Collimonas fungivorans: one gene and its partner. Each later gene encodes a partner of the first gene's protein in a complex. Links are inferred from orthologs where the notes say so. Each region holds a gene or a part of one and is shown on either strand. Other genes may lie near its edges. The genes, in order: secA and secY.

The links.
Region 2: the proteins of secA (region 1) and secY are in contact, whole or in part, in a crystal structure (PDB 3DIN), measured with the Thermotoga maritima proteins. The link is inferred for Collimonas fungivorans from one-to-one orthologs. Residues at the interface, in WP_004082002.1 of Thermotoga maritima: Glu261, Ala262, Arg263, Lys300, Ala301, Arg302, Thr303, Ile304, Ile305, Leu323, Tyr324, Asp325, Pro326, Val329, Ser330, Tyr333, Ile336, Lys340, Phe345, Val349, Glu363, Phe364, Tyr374, Ser375, Gly376, Gly377, Glu393, Ile395, Thr482, Ser483; in WP_004081795.1 of Thermotoga maritima: Glu108, Gly109, Glu110, Glu111, Ala236, Glu237, Arg238, Arg239, Ile240, Thr241, Ile242, Gln243, Tyr244, Ala245, Arg246, Arg247, Val248, Thr249, Gly250, Arg251, Arg252, Val253, Tyr254, Gly256, Ala257, Ser258, Thr259, Tyr260, Leu261, Pro262.

Annotation. Positions count from the first base shown.
Region 1 is NZ_CP013232.1:5,026,348-5,037,340, reverse strand. The notes cover bases 4,488-7,749. They hold secA (preprotein translocase subunit SecA), read left to right. Parts: upstream 4,488-4,789; coding sequence 4,790-7,549; downstream 7,550-7,749. Other genes in these bases: CFter6_RS22025 (M23 family metallopeptidase), read left to right, coding at 4,488-4,576. Also shown: cell division protein FtsZ, read left to right, coding at 18-1,193; CFter6_RS22040 (peroxiredoxin), read left to right, coding at 1,426-1,932; lpxC (UDP-3-O-acyl-N-acetylglucosamine deacetylase), read left to right, coding at 2,076-3,011; CFter6_RS22030 (hypothetical protein), read right to left, coding at 3,068-3,469; more of CFter6_RS22025, read left to right, coding at 3,623-4,487; bifunctional glutamate N-acetyltransferase/amino-acid acetyltransferase ArgJ, read left to right, coding at 7,757-8,995; CFter6_RS22010 (ATP-binding protein), read left to right, coding at 9,136-10,011; 8-oxo-dGTP diphosphatase MutT, read left to right, coding at 10,008-10,421; CFter6_RS22000 (DNA gyrase inhibitor YacG), read right to left, coding at 10,441-10,629; cell division protein ZapD, read right to left, coding at 10,651-10,993. UniProt on the Escherichia coli protein: Required for protein export, interacts with the SecYEG preprotein conducting channel.
Region 2 is NZ_CP013232.1:714,561-724,418, forward strand. The notes cover bases 5,623-8,621. They hold secY (preprotein translocase subunit SecY), read left to right. Parts: upstream 5,623-6,455; coding sequence 6,456-7,787; downstream 7,788-8,621. Other genes in these bases: rpsE (30S ribosomal protein S5), read left to right, coding at 5,623-5,773; rpmD (50S ribosomal protein L30), read left to right, coding at 5,784-5,963; rplO (50S ribosomal protein L15), read left to right, coding at 5,990-6,421; infA (translation initiation factor IF-1), read left to right, coding at 7,823-8,041; rpmJ (50S ribosomal protein L36), read left to right, coding at 8,122-8,235. Outside these bases: rpsS (30S ribosomal protein S19), read left to right, coding at 1-56; rplV (50S ribosomal protein L22), read left to right, coding at 63-395; rpsC (30S ribosomal protein S3), read left to right, coding at 405-1,247; rplP (50S ribosomal protein L16), read left to right, coding at 1,250-1,669; rpmC (50S ribosomal protein L29), read left to right, coding at 1,682-1,873; rpsQ (30S ribosomal protein S17), read left to right, coding at 1,873-2,145; rplN (50S ribosomal protein L14), read left to right, coding at 2,362-2,730; rplX (50S ribosomal protein L24), read left to right, coding at 2,740-3,054; rplE (50S ribosomal protein L5), read left to right, coding at 3,061-3,600; rpsN (30S ribosomal protein S14), read left to right, coding at 3,608-3,913; rpsH (30S ribosomal protein S8), read left to right, coding at 3,928-4,323; rplF (50S ribosomal protein L6), read left to right, coding at 4,334-4,867; rplR (50S ribosomal protein L18), read left to right, coding at 4,880-5,242; more of rpsE, read left to right, coding at 5,255-5,622; more of rpsM, read left to right, coding at 8,622-8,628; rpsK (30S ribosomal protein S11), read left to right, coding at 8,692-9,096; rpsD (30S ribosomal protein S4), read left to right, coding at 9,304-9,858. UniProt on the Escherichia coli protein: The central subunit of the protein translocation channel SecYEG. Consists of two halves formed by TMs 1-5 and 6-10.

The DNA of each region.
Region 1 (10,993 bases):
CTTTATGAGGAAATATCATGGAAATCGATATGCTTGACAATGCAACTTTGGGCACCGTGATTAAAGTTGTCGGCGTCGGTGGCGCCGGCGGCAATGCGGTCCAACATATGATCAACAAGGGTGTGTCAGGAGTGGAGTTCATCGCCGCCAACACCGATGCGCAGGCGCTCAAGCAATCGAAGGCGCACAACGTGATCCAGATCGGCGAGACCGGCCTGGGCGCGGGCATGAAGCCGTCGGTGGGTCGTCAGCTGGCCGAGGAATCGCGCGGCCGGATCGAAGACGCATTGCGCGGCGCGCACATGGTGTTCATCGCTGCCGGCATGGGCGGCGGCACCGGCACCGGCGCTGCGCCGGTGGTGGCGCAGATCGCCAAGGAACTGGGCGCGCTGACGGTGGCGGTAGTGTCGAAGCCGTTTTCGTATGAAGGCCAGAAGTGCATGGACATCGCCGACGAAGGCCTGGAAGCCCTGTCCCAGCATGTTGATTCGCTGATCATCATTCTCAACGAGAAGCTCGAAGAGATTTATGAAGACGACAGCATGATGGAGTGGTTGCAGCACGCCGACGACGTTCTCAACAACGCCGTTGCCGGTATTGCTGAAATCATCAATGTGCCTGGTCACATCAACGTCGACTTCAATGACGTCAAGACCATCATGGGCGAACAAGGCAAGGCGATGATGGGTACCGCTACCGCATCCGGCGTCGATCGCGCGCGCCTGGCGGCGGAGCAGGCGGTTGCCTCGCCGCTGCTGGACGGCATCGATCTGTCCGGCGCGCGCGGCGTGCTGGTCAACGTCACCGCCAGCCGCAGCCTGAAGGGTAAGGAAATCAAGGAAGTGATGGCGACCGTGCGTGCGTTTGCGGCGCCGGACGCTTCGATTGCCCAGGGCATCGCCTACGACGAAACCATGGGCGACGATATCCGTGTCACCGTGGTGGCCACCGGCCTGGGCCGTGCACGCAAGGCCGTGCAGCTGGTGCAGGCGCCGATGATGCGTACTGGCACCCACAACGAGCCGATGATGCATGGCCAGGCTTCGGTGGGACACGGCAGCTCTTCGTTCGAAGGCATGAAGGCGCCGGCGGTATGGCGTCGCGAGTCGGCTTCCGACACGGTGCGGGCTTTGGAAAAGAACGGCATGGAAACCTACGACATTCCGGCTTTCCTGCGCAAGCAAGCCGACTAAGTCAGGGCTCTTTAGTCTCAATGATGATGGCGGGTGCTGATACCCGCTATCATGGCCGGCATTCTGCATGAAGTTGCGGAACAGGGCATACTGCGGGTTCAACGCCGCGTCGAAAGGCGCGGCGTTTTCTTTTGTAGCATCCGCCAACATTCTGTGCCTCTGGAATACCGGCGCGCGCCTTAGCGTTGCGCCACGGGCTTCAGGGCATCCACACCTAGACAAGGAATTAATCATGACCATCAAGATCGGCGATAGCCTGCCGGAAGGCAAATTAGCAGAATTCATCGAAACCGAGACCGAAGGTTGTTCGCTCGGACCGAACTCGTTCAATGTCAGCGACCTGGTCAAGGGCAAGAAAATCGCCCTGTTCGCCGTGCCGGGCGCTTTCACGCCGACCTGTTCCGCCAAGCATCTGCCTGGCTACATCCAGCATGCGGCAGAATTCAAGGCCAAGGGCGTCGATGAAATCTGGGCGATCTCCGTCAACGATGCATTCGTCATGGGCGCCTGGGGCCGTGACCAGAAAGCCACCGGCATCGTGCGTTTGCTGGCTGACGGCAACGCCGATTTCGTCAAGGCGCTGGGCCTGGACGCCGATTTCGGCAAGTTCGGCATGGGCGTGCGCTCGCAGCGTTTCTCGGCGCTGATCGACGACGGCGTGGTCAAGCAGCTGAACGTGGAGCAGGGCGGCAAGTTCGAAGTGTCCAATGCGGAAACCCTGCTGGCGCAACTGGCCTAAAAGCTAGCCGTTGCGGGTAGAGTAGGCGGCGCCAGTGGCGCCGTTTTTCAGTTCCGGGGGCGGAAACATCCAGGCGTGTTTTTTACCCCACAATAACTACACATCGTTACAGAATAATTATCAGTCAGACTTATAATGTCATCATGTTGAAACAGCGCACTATCAAAAGAATTGTCAAGACGACAGGCATTGGCGTCCATTCCGGCACCAAGGTCGAGCTGACCCTGCGCCCGGCGGCAGTGGATACCGGCATCGTTTTCCGGCGCGTCGATATGGATCCTGCCATCGACTTCCCGGCCAAGGCCACCGAAGTCGGCGATACACGCATGGCCTCGGTGCTGGTCAAGGACGGCGTGCGGGTTTCCACCATCGAACATCTGATGTCGGCCTGCTCGGGGCTGGGCATAGATAACCTGTATGTCGACGTGACTGCCGAGGAAATCCCCATCATGGATGGCTCGGCCTCGTCGTTCGTATTCCTGCTGCAGCAAGCGGGGCTGGAAGAGCAAAACGCCGCCAAGAAATTCGTGCGCATCAAAAAATCGGTCGAGGTGCGTGAAGGCGAAGGCGACCGCGAGAAATGGGCGCGGCTCGATCCATGCAACGGTTTCAAGCTGAAATTCTTTATCGAATTCAACCATCCAGCGGTGGATGGCACCGGCCAGACCGCGGAAGTGGATTTCAGCATCCAGTCGTATGTGAAGGAAGTGGCGCGTGCGCGCACATTCGGTTTCATGCAGGATGTGGAAACCATGCGCGGCCTGGGACTGGCGCGCGGCGGTTCGCTGGAAAACGCCATCGTGATGGATGAGTACCGCATCCTCAACAGCGACGGTTTGCGCTACGAAAACGAGTTTGTCCGCCACAAGATCCTGGACGCCATCGGCGACCTGTACCTGATCGGCCATCCGCTGCTGGCCAGCTACACCGCCCACAAATCTGGCCATGGCCTGAACAACCAGCTGCTGCGCGCTTTACTGGCTCAGCCGGATGCCTATGAGGTGGTCAGCTTCGACGAGTTGACTGAAGCGCCCGGCGCTTATCAGCGTCAGGTCGGGCAAGAGTGGGCTCTCAACTAGCTGTCTGTGTATAATGCCATTTTTGCAAGATGGCGTTTATCCCCGCCCGTAGCGATTTATTTTTTATCGCTATAGCGCCTGACCATCGCTGCGATAGCATTTTTCAGTGCTTCGTTGGCAGCCGATGGCTCCAGTTCCTCCATCAGCGAAGAGAATGCCGAAACAGCTTTGGATGAAAGTAGTGCCTGCTTGACAGCAGGCGCTTTCATTAGGTTTTGGCTTACTTGCACTTTGATTCGGATTGCATTAATCTGCCAATTTCCTGCCAGCAATTGGTTTTGCAGGCGTGGCAGTTGCTGCTTCAATTTGCTTGCCAGAGCTGCATTGGGAGCTGACAGTACCAGCTGCCCGGCTTCGCATTGCAATACTTCGCAGGTACTGAACATGGCAGGCAATTCGGCGGCGCATTGCTTTTGCAGCGCCGCCATGCGTGTGACAGCGGGCAGCAAAGCCGCCATCTTGTCATTCCCCCGTAAAAAATCGGCAACGGCTTTTTGAGTTTGAGGCCTGGAACCCGTTGTCGCTGGCCGGTAAGAAGAAGGTGAGAGTCTACGCATGATGGTGAAACCATATCACACCTGTGACCCGCTCAGGGCTTCACCGGAGCTGCAATGCAGGTAATTCTGTTGCACCCGCGTTTTAATCGCGCAAAATCCATCACCTTAGGCGCCAGGCACATCACCCTGATGATCGTCGTTTTTTTACTGGCGGTATTGCTGGCGACCGGATTATTGTATTTCCTCACCGCCCGTTATGCGGTCGGCCTGCCGTTTGCGGGCAAGGCCGCCGGCGACGCTGTCGCCGGAGTGCAGGATAAAGACAAGTACCTGAAGGAAAACCTGGCGGCGATGGCCATCAAGCTCGGTGAAATGCAGGCGCAGCTGATGCGCCTGGATGCCTTGGGTGAGCGGGTCCAGGGCTTGGCTGGGGTCAAGCCGGAAGAGTTCAATTTCAAGGAAGCGCCGGGACGCGGCGGCGCCGAATCGAGCAGCCTGTACGACCGGCGCTCGCACGACATGAGCATGAGCGAATTCCAGCTGGCGCTGGACGCCATGTCGCGCGATGTCGGTTTCCGCACCGACTACCTGAACGTGGTCGAAACCGTACTGATGAGCGACCGCATCAAGTCCAAGCTGCTGCCGACCAACCAGCCGGTCAGCGTCAACTACAATTCCTCCAGCTTCGGCTGGCGGCTCGATCCGTTCACCGGCCGCAGTGCATTTCATGAGGGACTGGATTTTCCAGCCTCGGTCGGCACCAATATCGTCGCCGCGGCGGCCGGCGTGGTAATCGCGGCCGAATATCATCCGCAATACGGCAACATGCTGGATATAGACCACGGCAACGACATCATCACCCGCTACGCCCATGCCTCCAGGCTGTTTGTCAAAGTGGGCGACATCGTGCAGCGCGGCCAGCATATCGCCGATATCGGCACTACCGGGCGTTCGACCGGACCGCACCTGCATTTCGAAGTAAGAATCAAGGGCGTGGCGCAGGATCCGCGCAAGTTCCTGAACGCGGGCACCGACCTGGCCAAGATGGCAACATTGGCCGGGAAGTAATGAATGTTGTTGTAATGCAAGCACAGTAGAGCCCGGATGCGCCGGATGCCGGGCACAATTTGCGCAACTTGCTATTGTTTCCTGGTGCATAACCCCAATGTGTCGGGGACTGCATGATAAAATTCTCCGATTATTTATTTAGCCACAGCCCGGTTTCGGGGCCATCCACAAGATGCCGCGGAATGCCGCCGGCGCTTTTTTTAGAATCCAAGCATGTCATTACTGACCCAGATTTTCGGTAGCCGCAACCAGCGCCTGCTTAAGCAATATAAAAAAGTCGTCCGACAAATTAATGCACTTGAACCGGCGTTCGAAAAACTGTCCGATGCCGAGCTGCAGGCGAAAACGCCGGAGCTCAAGCAGCGCATAGCCGACGGCGAAAAGCTCGACGCCTTGCTGCCGGAAGCGTTCGCGGTTTGCCGTGAAGCCGGCAAGCGGGTCTTGAAAATGCGCCATTTCGACGTGCAGCTGATAGGCGGCATGGTATTGCATTACGGGAAAATTGCCGAAATGGGTACCGGCGAGGGCAAGACGCTGATGGCGACCCTGCCGGCATACCTGAATGCGCTGTCCGGCAAGGGCGTGCACGTGGTGACCGTGAATGACTACCTGGCGCAGCGCGATGCCGAGTGGATGGGACGTTTATACAGCTGGCTGGGTCTGACGACCGGGGTCAACCTGTCGTCGGTGGAGCATGACGCCAAGCAGGTCGCCTACGGCGCCGACATCACCTACGGCACCAACAACGAATTCGGTTTCGATTACCTGCGCGACAACATGGTGTACGACGCCGCCGACCGTGTGCAGCGTACCCTGAATTTCGCCATTGTCGATGAAGTCGACTCGATCCTGATCGACGAAGCGCGTACGCCGCTGATCATTTCCGGCCAGGCTGAAAATCACACTGACCTGTATTACAAGATCAATGAAGTGCCGCCGCTGCTGACCCAGCAGGTCGGCGAAGAAACGCCGGACGGCAAGGGCAAGGTTGAAGTCCCCGGCGATTACACCAAGGATGAAAAAGCGCACCAGGTGCTGCTGACCGAAGCCGGCCATGAAAAGGCCGAGCAGATCCTCACCGACATGGGTTTGCTGGCAGAAGGCGCCTCCCTGTACGACGCCGCCAACATCAGCCTGATCCATCACCTGTACGCCGCGTTGCGCGCGCACTCGCTGTACTTCAAGGACCAGCACTATGTGGTGCAGGGCGGCGAAATCGTCATTGTCGACGAATTCACCGGCCGCATGATGACCGGCCGCCGCTGGTCGGACGGCTTGCACCAGGCAGTGGAAGCCAAGGAAGGCGTCAAGATCCAGAACGAGAACCAGACCCTGGCCTCGATCACTTTCCAGAACTATTTCCGCATGTACGGCAAGCTGGCCGGCATGACGGGCACCGCCGATACCGAAGCCTACGAATTCCAGGAAATCTATGGCCTGGAAACCGTGGTGATCCCGCAAAACCGGCCGAACCAGCGCAAGGACCGGCAGGACCAGGTCTACAAGACATCGCAGGAAAAATACAATGCGATGCTGAAGGATATCCAGGACTGCTACGAGCGCGGGCAACCGGTGCTGGTGGGCACCACTTCGATCGAAAACTCGGAGCTGTTGTCTTCGATCCTGACCAAGGCCAAGCTGCCGCACAACGTGTTGAACGCCAAGCAGCACGCACGGGAAGCGGAAATCATCGCGCAGGCAGGCCGTCCGCAAGCGATCACTATCGCCACCAACATGGCGGGGCGCGGCACTGACATCGTGCTGGGCGGGAATGTCGAGAAGCAGATCCAGTTCATCGAAGCCGACGAGTCGCTCGGCGACACCGAAAAACAACTGCGCTCCGACAAGCTGCGCGATGATTGGCAATCGCTGCATGACCACGTGGTCAATGCCGGCGGCTTGCATATCATCGGCACCGAGCGCCATGAATCGCGGCGGGTGGATAACCAGTTGCGCGGCCGCGCTGCGCGCCAGGGCGATCCGGGCTCCTCGCGTTTCTACCTGTCGCTGGACGACGCCTTGCTGCGCATTTTTGCCGGCGACCGCGTGCGCGCCATCATGGACCGGCTGAAAATGCCGGAAGGCGAGCCGATCGAGGCTGGCATCGTGTCGCGTTCGATCGAATCGGCGCAGCGCAAGGTCGAGGCGCGCAACTTCGATATCCGCAAGCAGCTGCTGGAATATGACGATGTCGCCAACGACCAGCGCAAGGTGATCTACCAGCAGCGCAACGAATTGCTGGAATCGCAAGGCGTTTCCGAAACGGTGGCGTCGCTGCGCGAAGGTGTGCTGGACGATACTTTCCGTACCTATGTGCCGGAAGAGTCGCTTGAAGAGCAATGGAATATCCCGGCGCTGGAAACGGCCCTGGCCAACGACCTGCACCTGGAAGTACCGCTTGGCGAGATGCTGAAATCGGAACCGAACCTGACCGACGAAGATCTGCTGGAGCGTGTGCTGACCGCCGCCAGCACTACCTATGACACCAAGACCGAAATCGTTGGCAAGGAATCGTTCGCAGGCTTCGAACGCAGCGTCATGCTGCAAAGTGTCGACAGCCATTGGCGCGAGCATCTGGCTGCGCTGGACCATCTGCGCCAGGGGATCCACCTGCGCGGCTACGCGCAAAAGAATCCGAAGCAGGAATACAAGCGCGAAGCGTTTGAACTGTTTGGCCAGATGCTGGACCTGATCAAAAATGAAGTGGTCAAGGTGGTGATGACGGTGCGTATCGAAAACCGCGAGGAAATTGCGGCTGCCGAAGAAGAAATGGCGCAGTCCCACGTGGAAAACGTGCACTACCAGCATGCCGACTTCGATCCGAGCGCGGCGCCGGAAGCCTTGCTGGCGCCCACCGCGCATAGCGATGAATCGCAGCAGCCGGGCAGCAGCGTGCCGAAGGTCGGCCGCAACGATCCTTGCCCGTGCGGCAGCGGCAAGAAATACAAGCAGTGCCACGGCCAGCTGATGTAACCGGCAATGATGGGCAACGGCTAAAGCAGGGCGGGAAACCCGCCCTTTGCTTTTGTTGCGGCAGATGTACACATGGTCTGCGCATACGCCTTAATACCCCTTAAAATAAGCACTTGGATCAGCTGCCGGTCTGCTGGACCGGGCAACCACCCATTAATCTCGGCAAACCAGCGCCGCCAACACCTATATACCTAGTTAAGGATTCTCATGGCCGTCAATTCCCCCATTCCTGTCGCCGCCGATCTGCTGCCTGTGGCGGGCATCGAGCTTGGCCATGCCGAGGCCGGTGTGCGCAAAGCGAATCGCAAGGATTTGCTGGTGATGAAACTGGCGCCGACGGCGACGGTAGCCGGGGTGTTTACGCAAAACCGCTTTTGCGCTGCTCCGGTACAAGTCAGCAAAGCGCATCTGGCCGCCGCCGAGATTTCCGGCGAGCCTGTCCGTGCGCTGCTGATCAATACCGGCAACGCCAACGCCGGCACCGGCGAAGCCGGCCTGGCGGCAGCCAATGCCACTTGTGATGCGCTGGCGGAGTTGCTGGGCTGCCATGCAGCACAGATATTGCCGTTTTCGACTGGCGTGATCCTGGAGCCGCTGCCGGTGGAGCGCATCGCTGCCGGTTTGCCGCAGGCGATACAGAACCTGCAAAGCGACAACTGGTTCAATGCCGCCGAGGCTATCATGACTACCGATACGCAGCCAAAAGCTGCTTCACGCAGCCTGGTTATCGCCGGCAAAACGGTGACGCTGTCCGGCATCAGCAAGGGCGCCGGCATGATCAAGCCGAATATGGCGACAATGCTCGGTTTCCTGGCGATCGATGCGAAAGTGGCGCAGCCGGTGCTGGAGCACATGGTGCGCCAGGCCGCCGACCGTTCGTTCAACTGCATCACCATCGACGGTGATACCTCGACCAACGACTCGTTCATGCTGATCGCCACCGGCGCCGGCGAACTGGAAGTGAGCAGCGTCGATAGTCCGGAATATGCGGAGCTGGCGGCGGCTGTCACCGATATTTCCCGGCATCTGGCGCAAATGATCATCCGCGACGGCGAAGGCGCTACCAAGTTCATCACGATCACCGTGGAACAGGGGCAGAATGCTGCAGAATGCCGCAAGATCGCTTATTCGATCGCTCACTCGCCGCTGGTCAAGACGGCCTTCTTCGCCTCTGATCCTAACCTGGGCCGTATCCTGGCGGCTATCGGTTATGCTGGCGTCGACGACTTGGACGTCAGCAAGCTGGACCTGTACCTGGATGACGTCCTGGTGGCAAAAAGTGGTGGCCGCAATCCAGAATACCAGGAAGCCGACGGCCAGCGCGTCATGAAACAGAGCGAGATCCTGGTGCGGGTGCAACTGGCGCGAGGCGATGCCGATGCGACTGTGTGGACTTGCGATTTATCGCATGACTATGTCTCGATCAATGCTGACTATCGCTCCTGAGCCGATCATACTTTGAGAAAAATGCCGTCCGAGGCCGTTTGTCGGTCGCGGCGGCGAATTTGTTTTGACAAATAATATTCACCCAGCAGCGTTTTGCTTTACGTCAGAATGGGGAAATCCCATTTGTCACCAAACCAGCCATGACTCAATTAGACCAATTCCTGATCCGCGCCGAAGCCTTGCTGGCCCGGCTTGAATCCATCCTGCCGCAAGCCAAGGCTGCTCCCGACTGGCAGGCGGCGACCGCCTTTCGCTGGCGCCACCGCGGCGGATCTGCCGGCGGTTACCTGCAGGCAGTCGGCCATATTTCGGATATTGCGCTGTCGGATCTGCATAATATCGAAGTGCAGAAGCAGCAGATCGACCAGAATACCCGTCAGTTTGTCGACGGCCGGCCGGCCAACAACGTGCTGCTGACCGGCGCCCGCGGTACCGGCAAGTCGTCCCTGATCAAAGCTTGCCTGAACCAGTATGCTCCCCAGGGTTTGCGGCTGATCGAAGTGGATAAGGACGATTTGGCAGCGTTGCCGGATATTGTCGACCTTGTGGCGGAGCGGCCGGAACGCTTCATCATTTTTTGCGACGACCTTTCGTTCGAAGAGGGCGAGAGTGGTTACAAGGCGCTCAAAGTGGCGCTTGACGGCAGCATCGCCGCGCAGTCGGACAATGTGCTGATTTATGCCACTTCCAACCGGCGCCATTTGCTGCCGGAGCGGATGTCGGACAATGCCAGCTATAAAACTACCGAGGATGGAGATTTGCATCCGGGGGAAACCGTCGAAGAAAAGATTTCACTTTCAGAGCGCTTCGGATTGTGGGTATCGTTTTATCCGTTCAAGCAAGACGATTATCTGGACATCGTCGGCCATTGGCTCAGTCATTTCGGCTGCAATGCAGAGCAGATTGCGGAGGCGCGTGGCGATGCCTTGCGCTGGGCCCTGCAACGGGCTTCGCGTTCAGGCCGGGTTGCATGGCAGTTTGCCCGCGATTACGCCGGCAGAATGACGCCGCCATGACCGTTCTTGAGCGGGAACCGGTCAATGTAGCAGTCGGCATCCTGATGAAGCCCAACGGCGACGTGCTCCTGGGCCAGAGGCCGGCCGGCAAGCCGATGGCTGGTTACTGGGAGTTCCCGGGGGGGAAAGTCGAATCGGGAGAGTCGATTTTCGACGCCCTCAAGCGTGAACTGCTGGAGGAGCTGGGGGTTGAAATTGCCTCTGCCGAGCCCTGGTGCGGAATTGAACATTATTATCCGCATGCGCGCGTGCGTCTGCATTTCTACATCAGCCGCGAATGGCGCGGCGAACCGCAAAGCCTGGAAGGGCAGGCGTTTTCATGGCAAGGCAGCGTCGACGTCGAGCCATTGTTACCGGCGGCGATTCCCTTGATTGAATGGCTGGACGAATTGCGCCGAGAGAGCGCGTAACCTAGCTCGCTACCTCGAGTTATTGCGGCAGCTTGCCGTCGTCATCGATTTCATCGGGCGGATTGACCGCCGGAATCGCATATTTCTCTTCGGCCCAGGCGCCCAGGTCGATCTGCTTGCAGCGTTCCGAGCAAAACGGCCTGAACCGGTTGGCGGGAATCCATTCAACTTTTGTGCCGCATGTCGGGCAATCGACGGTAGTAGTCATACAAATCTATTCAAAAAACATTTAAAAATTACAAAGAGTGAGCTCGAACGGCACGTCGCCTTCATACGCTTTTGGCTTCAGGTCGCCGCCCTGGGTGGTGAAACGTACCCACAGCATGTACTTGTTGGCGGATATTTCAGGAATCGCCGCCAGCTGCTCATCAATGATCAGGCGCAGCATCTGGTAAGATTTTCCTTGCAGCATTTGCTGATAACTGCCGTTTTGTGCGTCTATCTTTACCGAACTTCCGGTTTCTCGTAGTAATCGCAATACAATGCTGATAGCGTCGAACAATGGCGCCAGCGGCGCGAACCAGCCGACGATATCGGCAAACCGCTGTTCGGCGGGGTGCTGTTGCCAGGCA
Region 2 (9,858 bases), 4.3 Mb from region 1 along the record:
TCGCGCTGACCCGTACGTTCAAGGGTCATGCTGCTGATAAGAAGGCTAAGAAATAAGGTCCGATGATGGAAACTAAAGCTACCCTCCGCGGCGTGCGCCTGTCGGCCCAAAAGGGCCGTCTGGTCGCCGACCTGATTCGCGGCAAAAAAATTGATCACGCACTTAACATCCTGGCCTTCAGCCCGAAAAAAGGTGCAGCTATCATCAAGCGTGTTCTGGAATCCGCAATTGCGAATGCCGAACACAATGACGGTGCTGATATCGACGAGCTGAAAGTCACGACGATATATGTGGAAAAAGGTTCGGTCCTCAAGCGCTTCACAGCGCGTGCTAAAGGCCGTGGCGATCGTATCTCGAAGCAATCCTGTCACATTTACGTGACTGTCGGAAACTAAGGAGTCACGATGGGACAGAAGATTCATCCAACCGGTTTTCGCCTTGCGGTTACACGTAACTGGGGATCCCGCTGGTATGCAGGCAATAGCAATTTTGCCCAAATGCTCGGCGAAGATCTGAAAGTACGCGCTTTCCTCAAGAAAAAACTGAAGAACGCATCGGTCGGCCGCGTTGTTATCGAGCGTCCTGCAAAGAACGCACGCATCACGATTTACAGCTCGCGTCCTGGTGTCGTTATCGGTAAAAAAGGCGAGGACATCGAAGTACTGAAGTCCGCGCTGACCAAGCTGATGGGTGTGCCGGTTCACGTTAATATCGAAGAAATTCGTAAACCTGAAATCGACGCACAACTGATCGCTGACTCGATCGCGCAACAGCTCGAAAAACGCATCATGTTCCGCCGCGCGATGAAACGTGCGATGCAGAACGCAATGCGTCTGGGCGCGCAAGGGATCAAGATCATGTCGTCCGGTCGTCTGAACGGTATCGAAATCGCACGTACCGAATGGTACCGCGAAGGTCGCGTACCGCTTCACACACTGCGCGCTGACATCGACTACGGTTTCGGCGAAGCTGAAACCACATACGGCATTATCGGCATCAAAGTCTGGGTTTACAAGGGTGATCGTCTGGCTAACGGCGATGCGCCGGTAATCGACGTACCTAACGACGATGACAAGAAACGCCGTGGTCCACGTCGTGATGATGGCAAACCAGCTGGTCGTCCACGTGCTAAAACTACAACGGCAGGTCCAGGAGCGCCAGCTGCGCGTCCAGCCCGTGCCAAGAAGCCGGATGGCGCTGCTGAAGGTGTTGCTGTTGCTGCGCCGGCTGAGAAAGCAGGAGAATAATCATGCTGCAACCAGCACGCAGAAAATATCGTAAAGAGCAAAAGGGCCGCAACAAAGGCATTTCGCATTCGCGCGGCACTGCCGTGTCGTTCGGCGAATTTGGCTTGAAGGCGATTGGCCGCGGTCGTATCACCGCGCGTCAGATTGAAGCAGCTCGTCGCGCAATGACCCGTCATATCAAACGGGGTGGTCGTATCTGGATTCGCATTTTCCCGGATAAGCCAATTTCGCAAAAGCCTGCCGAAGTCCGTATGGGTAACGGTAAGGGTAATCCCGAGTACTACGTGGCTGAAATCCAGCCAGGTAAAATGCTGTACGAGATGGATGGCGTCGATGAAACACTGGCGCGCGAGGCATTCCGTTTGGCTGCAGCTAAATTGCCATTGTTGACCACGTTCGTCGTGCGTCAAATTGGCCAATAATTGGAGTTAAACATGAAAGCATCTGAACTCCGCGACAAAGATCAAGCGGCCTTGACGAAAGAGCTGAACGAATTGCTGAAGGCGCAGTTTAGCCTTCGCATGCAAATCGCTACTCAGCAATTGAGCAATACGTCGCAATTGAAAAAAGTTCGTCGCGATATAGCACGGGTCAAGACCGTCATCAATTCGAAGGGCGCCCTGTAATGAACGATCAAGTGAAACAAGCGCTCAAGCGCACGCTGGTTGGTAAAGTTGTGTCCGATAAAATGGACAAGACTGTTACCGTCCTGATCGAACGCCACGTCAAGCATCCTCTGTATGGCAAAATCATCGTGCGTACCAACAAGTACCATGCACATGACGAAACCAACCAGGCCAAGGAAGGCGACGTAGTCGAGATCCAAGAAGGACGTCCAATCTCCAAGACTAAAGCTTGGAGCGTGACACGTGTGGTACAAGTGGCACAGGTCCTGTAAGTATTTGTTGCGAGCCAAGCATTTTGATGTAATAATGCTTGGCTTCGCTCCTGTTGGCTTCCGACAAGAGCGAAATGAACACCCTGCAGTATCTAGCAAGAAGTTTTGGAAGTCGTCCACCTAAGCAGTGCGCTCAGCAGAGTTGCCCTGACAGGACCAAGACTGACCGTAAATCCGCATCGTGCGGCAGCGAGTTAAGTTGGGAAAGAAAATATTATGATTCAAACGGAAAGCCGGCTCGAAGTAGCCGACAACACTGGTGCACGCGAAGTTATGTGCATCAAAGTTCTGGGTGGTTCCAAGCGTCGCTATGCCAGCATTGGTGATGTGATCAAGGTTACCGTCAAAGTGGCAGCGCCACGTGGTCGCGTCAAAAAAGGCGAGATCTATAACGCCGTTGTCGTGCGGACCGCTAAAGGCGTTCGCCGTCAAGATGGTTCGCTGGTCAAGTTCGATGGCAATGCAGCAGTGCTGCTGAACGCGAAGCTTGAGCCAATTGGTACGCGTATTTTTGGACCAGTCACTCGTGAACTGCGCACTGAGCGCTTCATGAAGATTGTGTCGCTCGCGCCTGAAGTGCTGTAAGGAGTCGAGATGGATAAGATTCGGAAAAGCGACGAAGTAATCGTCCTGACTGGTAAAGACAAGGGCAAGCGCGGTGTTGTAAAGCAACGCGTTGATGCTAACCACGTTGTCGTAGAAGGCATCAACGTTGCTAAAAAAGCAACCAAGCCGAACCCGATGACTGGTGTAACTGGTGGCATCATTGACAAGTTGATGCCAATTCACGTGTCAAATGTTGCGTTGTTCAACGCTGCAACTGGCAAGGCAGATCGCGTTGGTTTTAAAGACGTGGACGGCAAGAAAGTCCGCGTTTTCAAGTCCAGTGGCGAAGTTGTTAAGGTTTAAGAGATCATGGCCCGTCTCCAAGAATTCTATAAAGAAAAAGTCGTTACCGACCTGACAGCGAAATACGCTTACAAGTCCGTAATGGAAGTGCCGCGCATCCTGAAGATCACCCTGAACATGGGTCTGTCGGAAGCGATTGCGGACAAGAAGATCATTGAACACGCTGTTGGCGATTTGACCAAGATTGCAGGTCAGAAGCCAGTCGTGACCAAGGCACGGAAAGCTATCGCGGGTTTCAAGATCCGTGAAGGCTATCCAATCGGTTGCATGGTTACATTGCGTGGCGCTCAGATGTACGAGTTCCTGGATCGCCTGATCACTGTCGCGCTGCCGCGCGTTCGTGACTTCCGTGGCGTTTCCGGTCGCGCATTTGACGGTCGTGGTAACTACAATATCGGCGTGAAAGAGCAAATCATTTTCCCCGAAATTGAGTACGACAAGATTGATGTGTTGCGTGGTATGAATATCAGTATCACGACGACTGCAAAGACCGACGATGAAGCAAAATCGCTTCTCGCCGCATTTAAATTTCCGTTCAGAAACTGAGGTTGCCATGGCAAAACTGGCACTGATTAACCGTGAACAAAAGCGCGCTGACCTGGTAAAGAAATACGCCGGCAAGCGTGCCGAGTTAAAGGCAATCATTGATGACCAATCGAAGTCGGAAGAAGAGCGCTACGAAGCTCGCTTGAAATTGCAAGCGCTGCCACGTAACTCGGCTCCGACCCGTCAACGTAATCGTTGCTCCCTGACTGGTCGTCCACGTGGCACTTTCCGCAAGTTCGGTCTGGGCCGTATTAAGCTCCGTGAAATCGCCATGCGTGGCGAAATTCCGGGTATGACTAAAGCAAGCTGGTAATAGGAGAATATGCAATGAGTATGAGCGATCCTATCGCCGATATGCTGACCCGTATCCGCAATGCGCAAGTAGTTCACAAGACAACCGTGGCAATGCCATCGTCGAAGGTCAAGATTGCGATTGCCAACGTCCTCAAGGACGAGGGTTACATTGAAGATTTCGCTGTCGCAGAAGAAGGCGGCAAAGCGGAACTCAAAATCGGTTTGAAGTATTACGCCGGCCGTCCTGTTATCGAACGTCTTGATCGTGTATCCCGTCCAGGGCTGCGGATCTACAAGGGCAAAGATGACATCCCTAACGTGATGAACGGCTTAGGTGTGGCAATTATTTCGACACCTGCGGGTGTCATGACGGACCGCAAAGCGCGCGCAACCGGTGTCGGTGGCGAAGTTATTTGCTACGTCGCCTAAGGAGTGCAACATGTCTCGTGTAGGTAAAATGCCGATTGCACTGCCAACTGGCGCGGAAGCGACCATTACAGCAGCGCAGATCACAGTTAAGGGCCCATTGGGCTCGCTTTCCCAGGCTTTGAATGGCCTGGTAAAAATCGAAAACAACAACGGCACGCTGAATTTCGCTGCCGCTGACGACAGCCGCGAAGCCAATGCGATGTCCGGCACCTTGCGTGCTCTGGTCAACAACATGGTCAATGGCGTAACCAAGGGTTTCGAAAAGAAGCTGAACCTGGTTGGCGTGGGTTTTCGTGCGCAAGCACAAGGTGACAAGTTGAATCTGTCGCTCGGTTTCTCGCATCCGGTGGTTCACCAAATGCCGCAAGGCGTGACAGTGGCAACCCCGACGCAAACCGAGATCCTGATCAAGGGTATCGACAAGCAACGTGTTGGTCAGGTTGCTGCAGAAGTTCGTGCTTACCGCGAACCTGAGCCGTATAAGGGCAAGGGCGTTCGTTACTCGGACGAAGTGGTAATCCTTAAAGAAACCAAGAAGAAGTAATAGGGGTTGACGATGGATAAGAAACAATCACGTCTGCGCCGCTCACGCCAAACGCGTGCCAAGATCGCAGAGTTAAAGGTGAACCGCCTGGCAGTGCATCGCACCAACTTGCACATATACGCCAGCATCATCGGCCCTGACGCTAAAGTGCTGGCTTCGGCCTCCACACTGGAAGCTGAAGTACGTGCAGAACTGGCCGGCAAGTCCGGTGCAGGCGGCAATACGGCAGCTGCATCGCTGGTTGGCAAGCGCGTTGCCGAGAAGGCACTGAAAGCAGGAGTTACCGAAGTTGCGTTTGATCGCTCCGGTTTCCGTTACCACGGCCGCGTCAAGGTGCTGGCAGATGCCGCCCGTGAAGCCGGTCTGAAGTTCTAAGGAAGAATCGTCATGGCAAAAATGCAATCGAAAATGCAAAGCGATAAGCCGGATGATGGCATGCGCGAAAAAATGATCGCGGTCAACCGTGTGACCAAAGTGGTCAAGGGTGGTCGTATCATGGGTTTCGCAGCATTGGCTGTTGTTGGTGATGGCGATGGCCGTATCGGCATGGGCAAGGGCAAATCGAAAGAAGTGCCAGTTGCAGTGCAGAAGGCTATGGAAGAAGCCCGTCGCAAGATGATCAAGGTAACGCTGAAGAACGGTACATTGCAACACGCAATCTCCGGCAAGCATGGCGCCTCTTCGGTGCTGATGCTGCCAGCAAAAGACGGTACTGGCGTCATCGCCGGCGGTCCAATGCGCGCGATCTTTGAAGTACTGGGTGTGACGAACGTTGTGGCCAAGTCCACTGGTTCGACCAATCCGTACAACATGGTTCGTGCTACTTTGAACGGCTTGTCAAAGATGAACACGCCATCGGAAATTGCTGCCAAGCGCGGCAAGTCCGTTGAAGAAATTCTGGGCTAAGGTGATCAAAATGACAAAGACTGTAAAAGTACAATTGATCAAGGGTTTGATCGGCACGCGCGAAACTCATCGCGCGACAGTTCGCGGCCTGGGCCTGCGTCGTGTCAATTCGGTTTCCGAATTGCAAGACACCCCATCTGTGCGCGGCATGATCAATAAAGTGTCCTATCTTGTGAAAGTGGTGTCGTAAGCTTAGGCTTGCGAACGGAGCAAATTATGGAATTGAATACTATTCAACCTGCAGATGGCGCCAAGCATTACAAGCGTCGCGTTGGTCGTGGTATCGGCTCAGGTATCGGTAAGACAGCCGGCCGCGGTCACAAGGGTCAAAAATCGCGTTCGGGCGGTTTCCACAAAGTCGGCTTTGAAGGCGGTCAGATGCCTTTGCAACGTCGTTTGCCAAAACGCGGCTTCAAGTCGATGGCAACCCCGTTCAAGGCTGAAGTTCGCTTGTCGGACCTGGAAAACCTGCCGGTAACTGAAATTGATATCCTGGTGTTGAAGCAAGCTGGCGTGATCGGCGAGCTGGCACGAGTGGTACGCGTCATCCTGTCGGGCGAAGTCACCAAAAAGGTAACGCTCAAGGGTCTGATCGCTACCAAAGGTGCAAAAGCTGCGATTGAAGCAGCCGGCGGATCCGTAGCTTAATTTGTCGTTCTAACTCGTAGCAATGGAGCAATAATTGGCGACATCTCCCCAACTTGCAAAGAGTGCTGCGAGCGGCTTCCCTTGGGGCCGTCTGTGGTTCTTGCTTGCTGCATTGGTTGTATATCGTATTGGTGCTCACATTCCCGTACCGGGAATTGATCCATCGCAGTTGGCGCAATTGTTTAAGCAGCACCAGGGCGGTATTTTGGGCATGTTCAACATGTTCTCTGGTGGTGCGTTGTCGCGGTTCACCGTGTTTGCGCTGGGAATCATGCCGTATATTTCGGCATCGATCGTGATGCAATTGATGTCGATTGTGTCGCCTCAGCTGGAAGCGTTGAAGAAAGAAGGCGAGTCCGGTCGTCGCAAGATTACCCAGTACACCCGTTACGGTACGCTGTTGCTGGCGACGTTCCAGGCCCTGGGGATTGCCGTAGCACTGGAATCGCAACCTGGCCTGGTGCTGGATGCAGGCCTGGCTTTCCGCTTCACGACAGTTGTGACGCTGGTAACAGGAACAATGTTTTTGATGTGGTTGGGTGAACAGATTACCGAGCGTGGTCTTGGTAATGGTATCTCGATCATCATTTTTGCAGGTATCGCAGCTGGTCTGCCAAATGCGATCGGTGGGTTGTTCGGGCAGGTAAGTACCGGTTCCATGAGTGCCTTGTCGGCGATCCTGATTTGTCTGATCGCGGCCGGCGTGACATACCTGGTGGTGTTTATCGAACGTGGTCAACGCAAGATTCTGGTGAATTATGCCAAGCGTCAAGTGGGCAACAAGATTTATGGCGGTCAAAGCAGTCATTTGCCGCTGAAGCTGAACATGGCTGGTGTAATTCCTCCAATCTTCGCTTCCTCGATCATCTTGTTTCCTGCGACAATCACGAGTTGGTTTACTTCCGGTGATTCAACCAATCCGGTAGTCAACTTCCTCAAGGATATGGCGGCTTCATTGGCGCCAGGCGAACCGATTCATGCCTTGCTGTATGCGATTGCGATTGTGTTCTTCTGCTTTTTCTATACTGCGCTGGTATTCAACAGCAAGGAAACTGCAGATAACCTGAAGAAAAGCGGCGCGTTTGTGCCGGGGATTCGTCCAGGTGAGCAGACAGCGCGTTATATCGACAAGATCTTGATGCGCTTGACCCTGGTCGGTGCGGTCTATATCACGGTAGTGTGTCTGGTTCCGGAATTCTTGATCGCTCGCTGGAAGGTACCGTTCTATTTTGGTGGTACATCGCTGTTGATTATCGTAGTGGTCACCATGGACTTCATGGCACAGGTACAGAATTACGTGATGTCGCAGCAATATGATTCGCTGCTGCGTAAGGCAAATTTCAAGGGCGGCGTTTCGACGCGGTAAGTTGAGATGAACGACCAGAGGAACCAGTAGACCGAATGGCAAAAGACGACGTTATCCAGATGCAAGGCGAGATTCTTGAGAATCTCCCTAATGCAACATTTAGAGTCAAGTTGGAAAACGGACATATCGTCCTCGGTCATATTTCTGGCAAGATGCGCATGAACTATATCCGCATCCTGCCAGGAGATAAGGTGACAGTAGAATTGACACCTTATGATTTAAGCCGGGCACGGATTGTGTTCCGTACCAAGTAACTAATTTTATTAGTGTTGGGGACAGAGTAACGCTTCGCTTAACTCTGTCCCGCAAATTTTAGTGAAGAAAGAGGGCAAAAATGAAAGTGCTCGCATCAGTCAAGCGGATCTGCCGCAACTGTAAGATCATTAAGCGCAAAGGCGTAGTTCGCGTCATTTGTACGGAACCGCGCCATAAACAGCGCCAAGGTTAATTAACGTTATTGATCGAGGAATAACGAATGGCACGTATTGCAGGGGTCAACATCCCCAATCATCAGCACACCGTCATCGGCTTGACAGCCATCTACGGTGTTGGCCGCCCACGCGCACAAGAAATTTGCGACAGCACGGGTATTTTGACTACGAAGAAGATCAAAGATCTCGACGATAACGAGCTGGAAAAGCTGCGCGACGAAATTGCAAAATTCGTCGTCGAAGGTGACCTGCGTCGTGAACTGTCGATGAACATCAAGCGTTTGATGGATCTGGGTTGCTATCGTGGTATGCGTCATCGCAAAGGCTTGCCTTGCCGTGGCCAACGTACTCGTACCAATGCTCGTACCCGCAAGGGCCCGCGCAAAGCCGCTCAATCGCTGAAGAAATAATTAAGCTGCCACGGTCTCGTGGCAACTGATTGTTTTTAGGTAGTCGGATTCTAGGAAATTATTATGGCAAAGTCCCCAAATAACGCCGCAGCAGCACGTGTGCGTAAAAAAGTTAAAAAGAACGTTGCTGAAGGCATCGCGCACATCCACGCGTCTTTCAACAACACCATCATCACGATTACCGATCGTCAAGGTAATGCGTTGTCGTGGGCGACATCTGGTGGCGCTGGCTTTAAAGGCTCCCGCAAGTCGACTCCATTTGCAGCGCAGGTTGCAGCCGAAGCCGCTGGTAAAGTGGCTGTGGAATGTGGCGTGAAGAACCTGGAAGTACGCATCAAGGGCCCAGGTCCTGGTCGTGAATCCGCTGTTCGTGCGTTGAACAACCTGGGTATCAAGATCACCCAGATTCAAGACGTCACACCAGTGCCGCATAACGGTTGCCGCCCTCCAAAGCGCCGCCGTATCTGATATTGGTATCTGAATCTGTACAGATTTCGTTATTGCTCAGCAATAGCGTATGCAAGTAGCCCGCCAACGACCTTGGCGGGTTTTGTTCTTAAGCCCACTGTCTGGTTGAAGGTAAATCAGACTAGCGCCAGGCCGGCGATTATTCACTCAGATTCCGGCCGCAAAAGACAGTAATGTCCCGGCGTCATATTTTTAAAAGGAAGCATCGTGGCACGTTATATCGGACCTAAAGCAAAACTTTCCCGCCGTGAAGGCACGGACCTGTTCCTGAAGAGCGCACGCCGCTCGCTGGACTCCAAGTGCAAACTGGATTCCAAGCCAGGTCAGCATGGCCGCACCTCCGGCGCACGTACTTCCGACTACGGCAACCAATTGCGCGAAAAGCAAAAGGTCAAGCGTATGTACGGCATCCTGGAACGCCAGTTCCGCCGCTATTTCGCTGAAGCGGACCGTCGCAAGGGCAACACCGGCGAAACACTGCTGCGTTTGCTGGAAGCGCGTCTGGACAACGTTGTATACCGTATGGGCTTCGGTTCGACCCGTGCTGAAGGCCGTCAATTGGTCTCGCACAAGGCGTTCACCGTCAACGGCAACGTAGTCAACATCGCCTCTTACCAAGTGAAGACCGGCGACGTCATCGCCGTTCGCGAAAAGGCCAAGAAGCAAGTGCGTATCATTGAAGCGCTGTCGCTGGCTGAACAAGGCGGCATGCCATCGTGGGTTTCGGTTGATGCGAAGAAAATGGAAGGTACTTTCAAGTCC